Linked DNA regions of Saccharicrinis fermentans DSM 9555 = JCM 21142. The protein of the gene in region 2 interacts with the protein of the main gene of each other region in a pairwise test. Links are inferred from orthologs where the notes say so. Each region holds a gene or a part of one and is shown on either strand. Other genes may lie near its edges.

Region 1 (7,369 bases), 3.3 Mb from region 2 along the record:
CTCAGATGGCTATACCGACCAATTTGGAGGTCCCAAAGGCAAAAAAATAATGAAGGTAGGTGTCAAGAACCTACTGGAAGAAATACGTAAAAAACCAATGGACAGTCAAGGTAAAATTATTAAAGAATATTTTAATAATTGGAAAGGAGACCTGGAACAAATAGACGACGTATTATTCATGGGGATAAAACTCTAAATTCGGCATAAATAAATCCTTTATAAAAAATACAATAGCAATTGAGGCATAGCACCAGCTTTGGTGATTGAAACAAGTTAGCTGGCATCTCGATTGGCAACAATGTGAATAGGTAATAGATTTTACGAATGCAGTTTTCGGCCTTAAGTCCACAAATGAAAAAATAAAAAAACACAGAAAACAGAGAATACAAAAGGTTTTAATAGGGAAAATAAATGCGCCCTATTCAGGTAGTTTGCAGTGCTTTCTCCATTCACGGAACTGATCATAAAAGAAAGACTTAAAACAATCCCGAATAGCCACTGAAAAAAAGTAATGAAATAATAAAGGGTAAAATACAACATATCATCTACACTCAACTTAGTCAGAACATCCCCGCCAAAAAACAGGCCTTCATCATACTTAAATTTCCATATAATAGCCTGATTAAGTGCAAAGGCAAACAACAATACAGACACCAGGGCTAAAATAAGCTTCGCTCTTCCACCCCTATTTTTACATAGTACATAAGTTCCCAATAATGACAAACAGACTAAGAAAATACTTATTAGGCCTTGCATCAGTCCAAAAAAACCACTAGCCATGGCAAAACCAATACCACCCAATGTTTTATAATAGAGAAATAACACAGCCAGACCCCCAAAAAACAAAAAAGCGAAAAAATTAAAAATCCGAACCTTTGTATCTAACACCGAACAAATAGAAGAGTTATTCATGTATATATATTTTAAAGAAACGTAATAAAGAAACGCACTTACAAATTCGATAAAATATTACACATTTGCAATAAAGAGGCAAAAGAACCACCAAATTATTGTGCAAACAGATTAATGCGACGATTGGATGAGCGTATTGTTTATCTAACAATCACTTCTATATAGAAAACGGCCATGGGAATTGCAAATATTACCGCATCAAACCTATCTAGGACACCTCCATGTCCTGGAAAAATATTACCCGAATCTTTAATACCAATACTTCTTTTAAACAAGGATTCAATAAGATCCCCCAATACCGCCATTATAGAAACAATACCTCCCAACGTAATCCACTGTACCACATTTAAATCTTTCCAAAATAAGGATATTACATAACCGCCCATCAATGTAAGCAAAAAACCACCTACGGTTCCTTCCCAGGTTTTTTTAGGAGATATTCTTTCAAAAAACTTATGTTTGCCTATGCTCACACCAGACAAGTAAGCCCCCGTGTCGTTTATCCAAACCAGTATAAACACAGCGAGCGGCAATTCAAAATGATATATCCCTTTCACAAAAGCCAATGAATTTAACATGGCCAATGGTACACCAATATACACAGCACACAACAAACTAGAGCCAATACGTTCCAATGGCTTATCATCCATATCGAACAATTCCTTGATAAAAACCAATAATACAATAGGTATAAGCAAATAAAAGACAGCGAAATCAGATATTCCTGATTGCGTAAGAAAGGTAGCTACATACACAAAAACTCCGATGGACAAAGCAGACAAAAAATTGGTTTTTATTTGGGCAGCTTCCAGCAAGCCATTAAGCTCGTATATTCCGGCAATTACAACCAAAAAAAATACAGCAAAAAAGGAGAATGGATGATAAAAAATTCCACCTGCTACTACAATAACAAAAAGGATACCCGTAAGAACTCGTTGCCAAAAATTATTCATTTGTAATGGATTGATACATTTGCAAAAATAAGCAGTTAAACCAATTTTCATTCATTTTTGGCAATAAAAACAAATAATTCTTTAGATCCATGCGTTTCCATCCCCCATGTTTCTTTAGCGATACCACAATACTTTGTTTATTCTAAGCTCTACCCTACACGCATAGCTGATCACAAGTCCACCAAAAGTCATCCATTCTGCAATAAATCTCCCATCAAATTCAAGAAGCTAAAAACCAAGGAGTAATCGAGTTTCGCCTTTTGTTTTATAAAAGGAGTAACCCAGAATCTTAATACGGTTGTAGTAAACCACCGATGTTTTATCCCTATTTACTTTCAGGTAAAGATGTTTCTCTATAAAGCGAATCACGTTAAATACCATGCACGGCACACTAAAAAAAGGAGGAACAGTATCAATACCATTCCTCCTTTTTTTATTCTCTAAACTTAAGCCATACGCTCTTCTGCGCTTTTATACCAGACCCTACTCCTTCTCACTTTCTGTATCAGGAGAGGCATCCTTACTTTGATCCGTTTCACTTTTTGGCGCTTCAGAAGACTCATGTCCGTTATCATCTAACTGAACAATATGTTTATTTACCTTTCTTTTCCCAAAAATAGCTTCTAAATCCTCGCTAAAAATAACCTCACGTTCAAGAAGCAGGTTAGCCAATTGTGCGTGCTTATCTTTATTACTCCTTAAAATATCTTTTGCGCGTTGATATTGTTCTTCAATGAGCTTAGACACCTCTTGATCAATCACCTGAGCTGTATCTTCACTATAAGGCTTTGTGAACCCATATTCATTTTGTCCACTGGAATCAAAATAACTCACATTACCCAATCCCCTACCCATACCATAATAGGCGATCATTGCATAAGCCTGTTTTGTAACTTTTTCAAGATCATTCAGAGCACCCGTAGATATTTTACCAAACTCAAGTTCTTCAGCTGCTCTACCCGCCAATGCAGAACACATTTCGTCTAACATCTGCTCGGTAGTTGTTAATTGCCTTTCTTCGGGAAGATACCAGGCTGCACCCAATGCCTTACCTCTTGGAACAATAGTAACCTTAACCAAAGGATGGGCATATTCCAACAACCAACTGGTGGCGGCATGACCTGCTTCATGATAAGCGATGGCTCTTTTCTCGTCTTTAGATATGATTTTATTTTTCTTTTCAAGGCCACCAACGATTCTATCCACTGCACTTAAGAAGTCCTCTTTCTCCACTATTGTTTTATCACCACGGGCAGCTATCAACGCCGCTTCATTACATACATTGGCAATGTCGGCTCCAGAAAATCCAGGAGTCTGCTTGGCCAGAAACTCAGATTTCACCTCTTCGCTCAATTTTAATGGGCGTAAATGCACCTCAAAAATCTGCTTTCTTTCATTTATATCAGGCAGCTCCACATGAATTTGACGGTCAAAACGACCCGCTCTCATCAATGCACGATCTAAAATATCGGCACGGTTTGTCGCAGCTAAAATAATCACGCCAGAATTAGTACCAAAACCATCCATCTCGGTCAGCAATTGATTAAGTGTATTCTCACGTTCATCATTGGCTCCCATGCTAGGACTTTTACCACGAGCCCGACCTATGGCATCTATCTCATCGATAAATACAATACAAGGTGCCTTTTCCTTGGCTTTTTTAAACAAGTCTCTCACTCTGGAAGCTCCCACTCCCACAAACATCTCCACAAAATCAGAACCCGACATACTAAAGAATGGCACATTAGCTTCTCCGGCCACAGCCTTGGCCAACAAAGTCTTTCCCGTTCCGGGAGGACCTACTAGTAATGCTCCTTTAGGTATTTTACCGCCGAGGTTGGTATATTTTTCCGGTCTTTTCAAAAAAGACACTATCTCTTCCAACTCCTGCTTGGCCTCAGCCAATCCAGCCACATCCAGAAAATTAACATTAATATTTGATTCCTTATCGAAAACCTTAGCGCGGGATTTACCAACATTAAAAATATTTCCAGCACCACCGCCGCCACCTTGGGCACCCATTCTTCTGAAAATAAAAACCCAAATAATCAACAATAATATCAGAGGCCAAAGAAAACTCAGCACCTCATTAAAGTAATTGGATCGTTGCTCATAACGATTTGGAATAGATATCTGCTGACTCTGTTCAACACGACGCAGATCTTCCACAAAGCTATCCACAGAAGGCACCTTCACTAAAAAATGAGGGCCTCCTTCCATCAGTGAAGAAAAATTATCTCCAAACTCATCTCTGTAGTTTTCCAGCTTATCACTTTTAATAGTCACTTCCAATGCACTTTCATTGGTAATCACCGTTAACATTTCTATATCACCTGATGGTAAAACCTGATCCGTAAATTTACTGTAAGGCATTTTCTTCACTACCTCCTCTTGATTAACCATAAAAAAGGAAATCATTAGAAGTAAAATAATGCCATATATCCAGTACCCATTGAACTTTGGAAACTTTGGATTTGAATTGTTTCCTCCCTGATTAACAGGTTCGTTCTTTTGTTTTTGCTCTTCGCTCATTCGCTAAATAATAAATAACTGACTAAAATATGTTTTCTATGTCGGTACGTCGGGCATCCGCCCACAACTCTTCCAGGTTATAAAAACTACGTATGGGACGCTGAAATATGTGCACTACTACATCCACATAATCTACTAAAACCCATTCTGCATTTTCTTTCCCTTCAATATGATACGGTTTTTCTCCCAACTTCTCTCTCACCAAATCCTCTACCGAATCACCAATCGCACCAACTTGTGTATTACTGTCCCCGTCACAAATAACAAAAAACTGACAGACACTGCCGTCAATTTCACGCATATCTAAAATAGCAATATTTGTGCCTTTTTTATCTTGAATACCTTCAACAACCGCATCTACCAATTGTTCAGCTGCGTTATTTTCTTTACTTGTCATTAAATCTATAAGTTTTTTTTGTTATATCGACCTTTAAAGGTGCTAATTTACTAGAAAAACACAAAGATACTATTTTTTTATATTCGCTTTTACTAACTACTTTTGTACCTTCATTTAGAATCACCTGCCACGATGACAATTTGGCGCAATTATTTTTATATTATGTCAGTACAAATACCCAATAACATATTACATTTCGAGCATTTACTTTCAACCAACACCAAACTGAAGGCATTAAAAGCGAATGTTCCTGAATTCACGATAGTAATTACAGACAAGCAAACAGCCGGAAAAGGCCAAGCAGGCAATTATTGGGAAAGCGAAGCTAACAAAAACCTCACTTTCAGCCTACTGCTCAAACCTATTTATATTGAAATACAAGATCAATTTATCATTTCAAAAGCGGTTGCGCTGGGAATTATTCATGTATTTAAGGACTTCTCACAAGACTTTTCGATCAAATGGCCCAACGACATCTATTATCGCGACAAAAAAATAGGCGGAATCTTAATAGAAAACACCATCTCACGGACTACCATAAGCGATTCCATAGTGGGCATTGGTTTAAACATCAACCAAGAGTATTTCACCAGTGATGCTCCCAACCCTATTTCTTTAAAAAACATCAGCGGGCAAGACTTTGAGCTTATTACCATCCTATCAAAGGTAGTACATGCCATCACTGCGTATGTTAATGACATAAAATGCGGAAACTCAGCAAAGTTAAACCAATTGTACCTGAACAATCTATACCGCAGGCAAGGTTTTCATCTATACAAAGATCACCATGGTGAGTTTATGGCACAAATAACCGGCATCAATGAATATGGACATTTACAACTCAAAACCCAAACCGGCGAAAAAAGAACTTACGCTTTTAAAGAAGTTACATTTATCATTCATTAGATATCTCAAGAAAACAATACCACTAATACTTTAGCAATGACCGTCATAATCATAGCTGGCAATGGCATCACCTAACATATTCAGAAATTTATCCACATGCTTACCCACCATCATCTTCATCATCGCATTCAAATCAGCTTTTAGGGTGAGTTTTATGCGCGTATCGTTTTCCGCCACTTGCTTAAGTTGCACCCATAAATAAAAGTTAAAAGGCACTTTGCCATCGGTTGAATACTTGACCGTTTTCACAGGTTCTTTGTCCACAATCTTAAGACCGGCTTCACCTATTCCATCCACTTTAAATCGACAAGTATCTTCAGTACTTTGCCAATCCTTAATCTTATCCTGAGGTATCAGATCTTTAAAATTATTAAAATTGGATATGAAGGAAAAAATTTTCTCTTGGCTATATAATGCTTTTTTAATTTCGCTTTCGAACTTTGTCATGTCACGTATTCTTTCTTCAAGTTTAAAGTATCAGTTAGCACTTCTTGTCCCAGCAGGTTATTTACCCCAATGTGCAGGGTCATTTCTCCAGTTAGACAATGTTTTCACATCGTCAGACGATACATACCCGCTTTGTACGGCCACCTCTATCAAAGTTTGATAATCACTCAAGGTATGAAGCGTCACTTCTTTTTCAACGAAATTATCTACCGCAGCCTGAAAGCCATACGTAAAAATAGCGGCCATCCCCAACACTTGACAACCTTCCTTACGCAATGCATCCACGGCCTTTAGGCTACTTCCTCCAGTGGAAATCAGATCTTCTATAACCACTACATTTTTACCTGCAGAAATATCACCTTCAATCAGGTTCTCCATTCCATGCCCCTTCGGAGAAGAGCGCACATAAACAAAAGGTTTATCCAAGGCATCTGCCACCAAGGCGCCTTGTGCTATTGCTCCAGTAGCTACACCGGCAATAACATCCACCTGAGGATATAATTCATTCACTAAAGCTACAAATCCTGACTTTATATAATCCCTCACTTCTGGGTATGACAATGTTTTTCGGTTGTCACAATAAATAGGAGAATTCCATCCCGAAGCCCACGTAAATGGGTTTGCTGGTTGCAATTTAATTGCCTTAATTTGCAATAATTGTTTTGCGATAGTTTCTGATACTTTTTTCATGCTGCAAATGTATAAAGTTTTTTTTAAGGATAGAATTGTTTTTTTAACAGAGGATATTGAAAGGGATCTCAGTCCGGATTTCGATGCAATATTCAAATACTCAAACCACAAGGAGTTACTTGACTTTATTTTAAACTTCGAAAGAAAACAAGAAATAAAGAAAGCCTATATCTACCACCATGACATCAATGAGCTAATGGAATTATTTTCCGCTTGCTTTAAAAATATAAATGCGGCCGGAGGTGTGGTATTCAACGACCACAAGGAGATTTTATTTATCCATCGCTTGGGTGTTTGGGATCTACCCAAAGGAAAAGCCGAGAAAGGAGAAACAATGGAAGAAACAGCACTACGTGAGGTGGAAGAAGAATGTGCGATTAATCCATTAAAGATTACCCGGCCACTATCTCCCACCTACCATACATATACATTAAAAGGACGGCTCATCCTAAAAAAAACCTATTGGTATGAGATGAAATACAAAGGAAATGCTAGCCCTACACCTCAGCTGGAAGAAGACATCACAAAGGCG
Region 2 (8,219 bases):
GTTTTTAGCTCTCTTTCTTTTTCTCCATTAATACGAGAGGCTTCACCCTGACCTTCGGAGCGAAATTTATCGGCTATACGAAATCTTTCACTTTTCATTCGTTCGTACACCTGAGCACTCACCTCTTTCACATAGTTAATTCTTTTGAATCTAAAATCTAGGATGATAATACCCAGGTCTTTGGCCTTTTCGTTGGCAGATATAAGAATTTTATCTTGCAGTTGTTGACGTCCAACAGATATGATATCCAGTGAGTCTGAGATCATTTCTCCCGTAGCTCCGGAAGATGCTGGTGTTCTGTTCTGAGATCGTACTGCTTCTTCCAGATCGTGGGCTGCTATGTAATCCCGTGTTTCTCCATCCAATATATCATTTAAACGTGTAAGAGCACCTCTTTCGTTGGTCATTCTCTTGAAGAATTGCAATGGGTCTGTTATTTGCCATCGTGCATACGTATCAACAAAAATGAACTTTTTATCTTTTGTGGGGACTTGGTTAGGATCACCATCCCATTCCATGTAGCGTTTGTCAAAATAATTGGTCTTTTGAATAAAAGGTGTTTTAAATTTTAGACCGGGTTCTGTTTTTGCTTCTCCAACAGGTTTACCAAACTGAGTAATTACAACCTGTTCTGTTTCTTTTACCACGTATGCACTTTGAAATATTACAACTAGCAATACAGCCAAAGCGACGGATATAAGTATGAATTTATTATTTTTCATTTGTTTAAAAATTAGTGAAACTTTACTAAACTGTGCAAATTTCAATTGTTCATCTATGTGCCCAATCATTTGCGCTGCTCATGCCCGTTTCATCTGTTTATATTTAACTTTTAATGGTCCTATGGATCTCATTAAAACTAATCATCCTTCTGTGTGTGAAACAATTCTCATAACACGTTTCATATGGTATTGCTTTGTTTTACAAAGAAGTATGTGTTGATCTCACTATTGCGCTGATCTCTTCTAATAGGTAGGCAGTGCTTTTAGTGGCTTGTTTTACCATTTAAAAGTGCTATTTATTCAACTGCATCTGTAATAATGGTAAAACACTGTTTCCCTCTTCATCAATGATGATCTTGCTACCTAGTTTTGGTAAAACAGAGCCCATGGTTTCAAGGTATATTCTTCTTTTGGTAACCTCAGGAGCTTTTACGTACTCTTTGTAGATTGCGTTAAAACGGGCAACTTCACCGAGTGCGTTATTCACCCGTTCTGTAGCAAAACCTTCCGCTTTTTGTATGGTTTCTTCGGCTTGTCCTCTTGCTTTGGGAATTACTTTATTATACTCTGATTTTGCCTGATTAATCAAGGTTTCTCTTTCTTGTTGTGCTTGGTTGACAGCATTAAATGCAGCTTTTACCGGTTCTGGAGGGTTTACATCTTGCAGTACTATCTGATCTACCTTAACACCCAGTGAATATTCCTGACATATTTCGTTCACAAGCACTTCCATTTTGGTGGCTATCTCTGTACGTCCTACGGTTAGTACTTCATTTACCGTGCGGTCTCCAATGATTTGTCGAAGAGCAGCTTCCGATACATCACGTAGTGTGCCTTCCGGGTTTCTTACCATAAAAAGATAGTCGTATGGTTTGTTAATACGGTATTGTACCACCCATTCCACATCAGCCAGATTAAGGTCGCCTGTGAGCATTAAAGACTCATCTTTAACACCCGATCTGGCATGCTGTGCTTGAGAGCCACCTTTACGTGTTCGAAAGCCGAATTCTAACTTTTGTTGTCTTTCAACAGCTACCTTGTATACCTGTTCAACAAAAGGCATTTTCATATTCAGCCCTGGTTCAACTTTTCTTACATATTTACCAAAACGGGTAATAACACCCACTTCTTCTGGTTCAACCTGAAAAAAAGAACCAAAGAAAATCAGCAATGAAAAAAAGGCGATGATGATCATCTTCCTGTACTTCAGAATGTTTTTCAAAAGAGGAGATTCGATTTTGAAATTGTTAAAATTACTTTCCATTTGTTATGCATTTATTTTTTTCTACACATGGTATTCGGATACTTTTCATAACTGTTTGCGTAAATTTCTTATGTAAGGTATTGAATCTTAGTGTGTAGATGAGTAAACAACTTAATTGTATGATCTTCGAATATGAATGAACCTATGTGTTCAACTAATATTGTGAACAATATACAAAAAAACTATGGTATATTTTTCTTTTTATATCGTTTTCGCCATAGTAGATAGCCACTTAATACGACCATCATTCCTATTAGTCCGGAAAGGGGGACTATTAGGATGTAGAAGCTGCTGATTAGCTGCTGAAAAAAACGGCCGGTATGTATTTCCAGTGACAAATTCCAGAGCGACATTTTTGATTCTTTTAATACATTCTCTGGCATTTCAGGAAAGTGCCCATGGTGATTCAAAGGAATAACACCTTTGTCGTAGTCTACCATGTATTGATTGCCATTTGTATCGGTCAAATGTCCAGTGATTTTATAATCACCAATGGGACGACCGGAATGATTTCCCTTGTAAATTTCACCTTGTGCATAATTATATATTTCGGGGTGTGACGGATGCCAAAGAAATAAACCACTGAATGAACCGATCATGTAGGCTCCCTGTGTGTAGGGTTTCAATGTGTTAATGCCCATTACGCTAACCGGTGGTTGTATTTTAAAAGGGATGGGGGTTAAGTTGTTGGTTGATAGGTGATACATGCCTTCGGAAGTGGATAGTAGAAAGATGTTTTTGTTTGCGTCGTATAGTAGGTCTCTTAACTTATCATACCAAGGATTGCGCTGATCGAGATGAGAATATTTAATAGGTGTTACTTTTGACCTGGCAATGGCTATTAACAAAGGAGGCCGAAGGAACATACCGGTAAAAAAAAGTATGATTAAGCAAACAAAAGTCCATGCGCCCAGATGATTGTGCCATTTTAACGACCAGCGATTTATTTTAATGATTTTTGTTCTCTCTTTTGATTTTTGTTGCCGTTGTTTAATCCATTTAGGAAAGAAGAAATAAATGATGCCGGAAAGGGAAAGGAAGAGGGTTACAATACCGAGTAAATCAACAAATAACTTCCCAGGCAAACCCAGTATTTCTCCGGAATGAATTTGCCAGATGGTTTCAAAGAGACTCACTTGGTTTTTGTAGTCCTTGGGTTTTTTTAATTCAATCTTTTTGAATTCGGTCTCACTTCCCTTTGACCTTCCCTTGAATAAAAAGGAACGATTCATTGCGTAAATGGTATCACCTATACTTTCAATAGACACAAATCTTTTTATCTCTACATCAAGATGAAATTTAGTCCATGCCAACTGTTCTTTGTTGTAGGCGTACAAACCAAAATGTGTTGCCGCATATAGATTTCCATCTTGCGAGCGATGAAGGTCGAAAATCTTTCGGTTATCCATTCCTTGTGGAAAACCTGCATTGAAGGTGCGGTATTCTTTAAAGCTAGAATCTGTTTGCCAAATTCCTATATTGCCATATACCAGTATACTGTCACTATTAATGATCAAATTTCCCTTAATGGCACCGTTGTTCCAATGATGATACCGGAAGTTTGCAGGGAGGATCGTTCTTGAGATATCTATCCCAGAGAAAAATTCTCTATGATTCATGAAAATACCTGTGATGCTATAGTATAATAGCAAAAATGAGATGATTAAGCCGGGCCATCTATGCAGCTTTTTAAAGATCTTTGTCACTTTGTTCTTTGAATTCCTCATAGTTAATCGCAATTCTCCATTTCAATAATATAATACCCCTTACTTTGTATGGCATTGACCATTACCTCATTTGCATTCTCAATATGGCAAAATACGCATTCTTTTGCACTCAGCGTTTCTGATTGAACATCTTTTCCCTTTAGGTATTCTTGTCCAAAATGGTATATTTTTAAGGCATTTTTTTCTTCCTCAGGAACAGCAATATCAAAATGCATCTTCTTGCCATCTTTTTTTTCTACGTAGGTATCCCATATTGCTACTTTCATAGGTGTCTTATTTTAATGTTTGAAGTTAATAAATCGTCTTAATTTTCAGTTTTGCTTGCTGATTGCAAATATAGAAACATTTTATAAAAAGATATGTATATCCTTTTATTATGATTTTATGCTGTATCTTCACGAATTGTTATATGTGATTGTAGTTAAAAACAGGGAGGCTAGAATCTGGTTTAGTACATGTTGTGCTGAGCTATATTGTAAGCGATGGTTATATAATTTGACATTAAGGGAACCTGGTGGGGGAATATTATTCTCTATCTGGCTAGTGGCTAGCTATTTTGTCGGGTTCCAAAAGACTAACAAAAATAAAGGTTAACATGAAAGCGTATTTAAACCTCGATGAGGAAAAGTTAAAAAAGATTCTTGATATAAAACTAAAAGTTTTTAGGCGAGAGATGAGCCCTGCAGAAGCTAAAAAGCTAGTGAATGATTCATTTACGTTTATCACTCCCGAAGAGTTTGCTTATGGTGAACAACATATACTTGAATATGGCATAACGGATGAAGTTATGGTGGAGGGTATGGATGATATTATTGATATTTTTGAAGATGTGTTACGAACAGAGGATAGTCATTTACCTCAAGGACATCCAATTCAGACCTATCTCAACGAAGTGGATGCATTAGAGGCTTTGCTTCGAGGTATCGAGGCAAAAATGAATACCAAGTTTATTAAAAATGAATGGTTAGAGCTATATGATAAACTCAGGCAGATAAACACTCACTTTAGCAGAAAACAAAAGAAGCCGTTAAAACTTTAGAAATTCATAAGGGAGCTGTAATTGCGCCACTACTAAAAAAATATCCATACTTAAAGGAATTTCTAATTTCACTAAGTCCCAAATATAAGCAACTCAATAATCCAGTTGTTTTTAATACAATGGGTAATGTAGCAACCTTGGAAATGATTGCTGGACGTGGTGATTTTGAAGTGGAAGAATTGATTCAGAAATTAGAGGATAGGGTAGCCTTGTATAATTCCAAACATCGTTAAACCCGAAAAACGTATTAGAAAATCTTTGACGAAGTTCCAATGCATCATTGGCGTTAAACAATAATGGTTAAAAAAAGAGATGGGGTGCCATTCTTGATTGGATTATTTTACCGGGTTAAATACTTGTGTTAATAATGCTGATAAGTCGGTGTCGTAAAAATCTGCTTTTGCATAAAGAGGGTGAAATAGTTCTTCTTTGCGTTGAATATAGGCAGTTGTTAAACCTGCTTTTTTAGCACCAAATAAATCCCAATCATGGGTGGCCACCATTACAATATCGTGAACGGCAATGGCTTCTTGCTTGGCTACGTATTGGTAAATATCTTTAAAAGGCTTGTATTTCTTTACTGCATCTACCGAGTAATATTGATCAAATAGATCAATGATTCCGGCATTCGTTAGTTGCTCTTCAATCATGCTTAATGATGAGTTAGAAACGGCTATTACCCGAATATTATTTTTCTTTAACCATTGTAAGGCAGGCCGAACATCCTTATAGGTGGGTAATTCTCTAAAAGCACCTAGTATTTCTGATTTTGTCTCTTTTGTTAAGGTTCTATTATTTTCGTTAAAGAGATTTTCTAAGGCAACTTCAGCTAATTCGCCAAAATTCTTATACTCATCCATTATTCCCATCACTGTAGAGCTGTGTAATAATTTGGTAAACCAATATTTTAGTACATATTGATCATCAAAGTATTTGTTAAACTGTTCTTTTAAAAGACTTAAGTTTAACAAGGTTTCATTCATGTCGAAAAATACTGCTTTCATATGATTATAATTTGTTTTTCAGTTGCCATATGGAACTCGCCGTGATAATCATTCACCTGTGTGAGAGATCACTCTCATGGCTCGTTTCATATGATTAAATTTATCTTTCTGTGCCTAGATGGAATTCGCCGAAATTAATCATCTGCCTGTCTGTGAATTTATACCTATGGCTCGTTTTATGGGCTTTTTACTTAACGGCAGGTTTAATAGTGCTGCAATATACGAAATAGCTATTGTTTATCCTGTTTAATATTTCGACATTAAAAGTGCTTTATCTATATCGATACATGATGTATAAATAAATGCAGTTCCTTGTTTCATTCCAGCTATATCAGAATAATCTGAATTGAAAAATGTGGATATAGAAAATTTATTAATAGTATTGTTTGGAAGGATCACCAGAGTGCGTAAAGACGATCATTCTTATATAAAGAACAGTAGGATTTTGCTGAGATATAGTTGTCGTTTCTTGGTCTTCCTTTTTTAGTTAATATTATATACATTTAGATTTTTAAAAATAGCTGTACATTTCCCTCCATATGGTAGATGATTAACTTTGGCGAGCTCTTTATGACCATTGAAAGATATATTTAAATAGATGAAATGAAACGAATATTATTTACTTTTTGGGTACTTGTTTTATTTGGAATTCAGGTATTAAGTGCTGAACAATTAACGGTTGCGTCTTTTAATGTTCGCAACCACAATTCATCTGATTCCATAAAGGGAAATGGATGGAAACAGCGTTGCCCAATAATTTGCAATTTGATACGGTTTAATGATTTTGAGATTTTTGGAGCGCAGGAAGTACTGCATGACCAACTGTTGGACATGTTGGTCGGATTGCCTGGTTATGCTTATGTAGGTGTAGGACGTGACGATGGTAAAACACAGGGTGAATATGCTCCTATTTTTTATCAGAAAGAAAAGTTTAAAGTGTTGTCATCAGGCAATTTTTGGTTGTCGGAAGTAACCGATAGACCTAATAGAGGCTGGGATGCTGTATTGCCACGGATTTGTACGTGGGCAAAGTTCAAGGCTGTTGATACTGGATTTGAGTGTTTCTTTTTTAACCTTCACATGGATCATGTTGGCGTAGAAGCAAGGAAAAATAGTGCTAAGCTAGTTCTTCAAAAGATTACCGAGATGTGTGGGAATACACCTGTGATCTTAACCGGCGATTTTAATGTTGATCAACATAGCCGGAATTATGCGGTGTTGGAAGAATCAGACTTATTAAATGACGCCTATAAAACAGCGAAAATAAGGTATGCTCTAAATGGTACTTTCAATAACTTTATGGCAGATAGAAAAACAGATAGTCGCATTGATCATGTGTTTGTAAGTAACGGTTTTACCGTTGAACGTTATGGCGTACTAACAGATAGTTATCGTGCTAAAATAGAGGCGAGTAAACCGGAGAAGTCAGGGAATTTTCCGAAAGAAGTATCTTTAACGAAATATGTTGTACGTATGCCTTCTGATCATTTCCCCGTAAAAGTAGTGCTCAGCTTTGAATGATAAATATTTGAGAAATCGTTCAAATGGTAACCCAAGAGAATGGCTGAGCGATGTGTTAACGAGGATAGTTGTTTATAATAGCGATTACTCATTGGATTTGGCTGATCTTTTGCCGCACAATTGGAAAAAGTCTAATAGTTGTCAGAATATTCCAAAAAACACCCACTAATTTCGATTAATTCCAAAAGATTCCAGTAAAACTTAGAGAATTCCAACGCTCCAATCGACATCCAGATTGGAGCATTTTTTTACTTTGCAATATGTAGCAGACCGCATATTTACATTGAATTGGAGCAAAGCGGAAATCGCTAACACCAATAAAACATAATCTTTGTTGGCAAAGTCCAATATTAGGGACTACCATCACGATAAAAAGACTTCAGAAGCGTGGCTATATTGCTTTAGCTTCCATGTACAATGAAATAACTTCTTCTTTACCTTCAAGGGATAATTCGTTATTGGCTCCGGCGATCTTCGATTCCCCATGATGTAGGGAACCGCCGTATATGCTCGAATAAATTAAAATAGTATTTTAATTTGTGAAGAGGAATAACGAAGTTACCCGTACGTACTTTTTATGGAGTAAAAAGTCGTGCTGTGAAAGGTGCACTGGCAGGGCTACAATCCTGTCAGCCACCTATTCGATTGTAGCCTGTTCTTTTTCATCATTATTACAATATAAATTATATATTTGCATCCTAGAAATTAAACCAATGAAGACTATTGCTCATCATACATGCAAAAAAGAAGGAGGAATTGATTATGTGACAACTAATGTTCCTTTCTTTGCAGAGCACAATATGGATGAAGAGAAATATCAATTCTTAGGTTCAGGTTATTATTTTTGGGATGATAATATTGAACTTGCAAAAAGTTGGGGTAAATATCATTACAATAATGATTACCACGTATTTCAATTTGATTTCGAAATTAATAGTGACA

The links. Proteins that work in one complex are often made in the same cells at the same time.
Region 1: the proteins of hflK (region 2) and ftsH interact in binary tests that used the Escherichia coli proteins (3 or more experiments, as listed by UniProt). The link is inferred for Saccharicrinis fermentans DSM 9555 = JCM 21142 from one-to-one orthologs.

The regions. Positions count from the first base shown.
Region 1 is NZ_KI912107.1:4,001,101-4,008,469, forward strand. The notes cover bases 1,874-4,842. They hold ftsH (ATP-dependent zinc metalloprotease FtsH), read right to left. Parts: upstream 4,398-4,842; coding sequence 2,349-4,397; downstream 1,874-2,348. Other genes in these bases: rsfS (ribosome silencing factor), read right to left, coding at 4,420-4,794. Also shown: CYTFE_RS26880 (SpoIIE family protein phosphatase), read left to right, coding at 1-196; CYTFE_RS0116310 (hypothetical protein), read right to left, coding at 340-912; CYTFE_RS0116315 (phosphatidate cytidylyltransferase), read right to left, coding at 1,053-1,865; CYTFE_RS0116335 (biotin--[acetyl-CoA-carboxylase] ligase), read left to right, coding at 4,957-5,700; CYTFE_RS0116340 (hypothetical protein), read right to left, coding at 5,731-6,147; pyrE (orotate phosphoribosyltransferase), read right to left, coding at 6,205-6,837; CYTFE_RS0116350 (NUDIX hydrolase), read left to right, coding at 6,845-7,369. UniProt on the Escherichia coli protein: Acts as a processive, ATP-dependent zinc metallopeptidase for both cytoplasmic and membrane proteins. Plays a role in the quality control of integral membrane proteins.
Region 2 is NZ_KI912107.1:682,183-690,401, forward strand. Bases 1-2,900 are described here. They hold hflK (FtsH protease activity modulator HflK), read right to left. Parts: upstream 1,987-2,900; coding sequence 1,015-1,986; downstream 1-1,014. Other genes in these bases: hflC (protease modulator HflC), read right to left, coding at 1-722; CYTFE_RS0102940 (PepSY-associated TM helix domain-containing protein), read right to left, coding at 2,169-2,900. Outside these bases: more of CYTFE_RS0102940, read right to left, coding at 2,901-3,713; CYTFE_RS0102945 (DUF2024 family protein), read right to left, coding at 3,716-3,979; CYTFE_RS0102950 (hypothetical protein), read left to right, coding at 4,309-4,752; CYTFE_RS29275 (DUF1858 domain-containing protein), read left to right, coding at 4,755-4,985; CYTFE_RS0102960 (haloacid dehalogenase type II), read right to left, coding at 5,088-5,756; CYTFE_RS0102965 (endonuclease/exonuclease/phosphatase family protein), read left to right, coding at 6,360-7,277; CYTFE_RS0102970 (hypothetical protein), read left to right, coding at 7,991-8,219.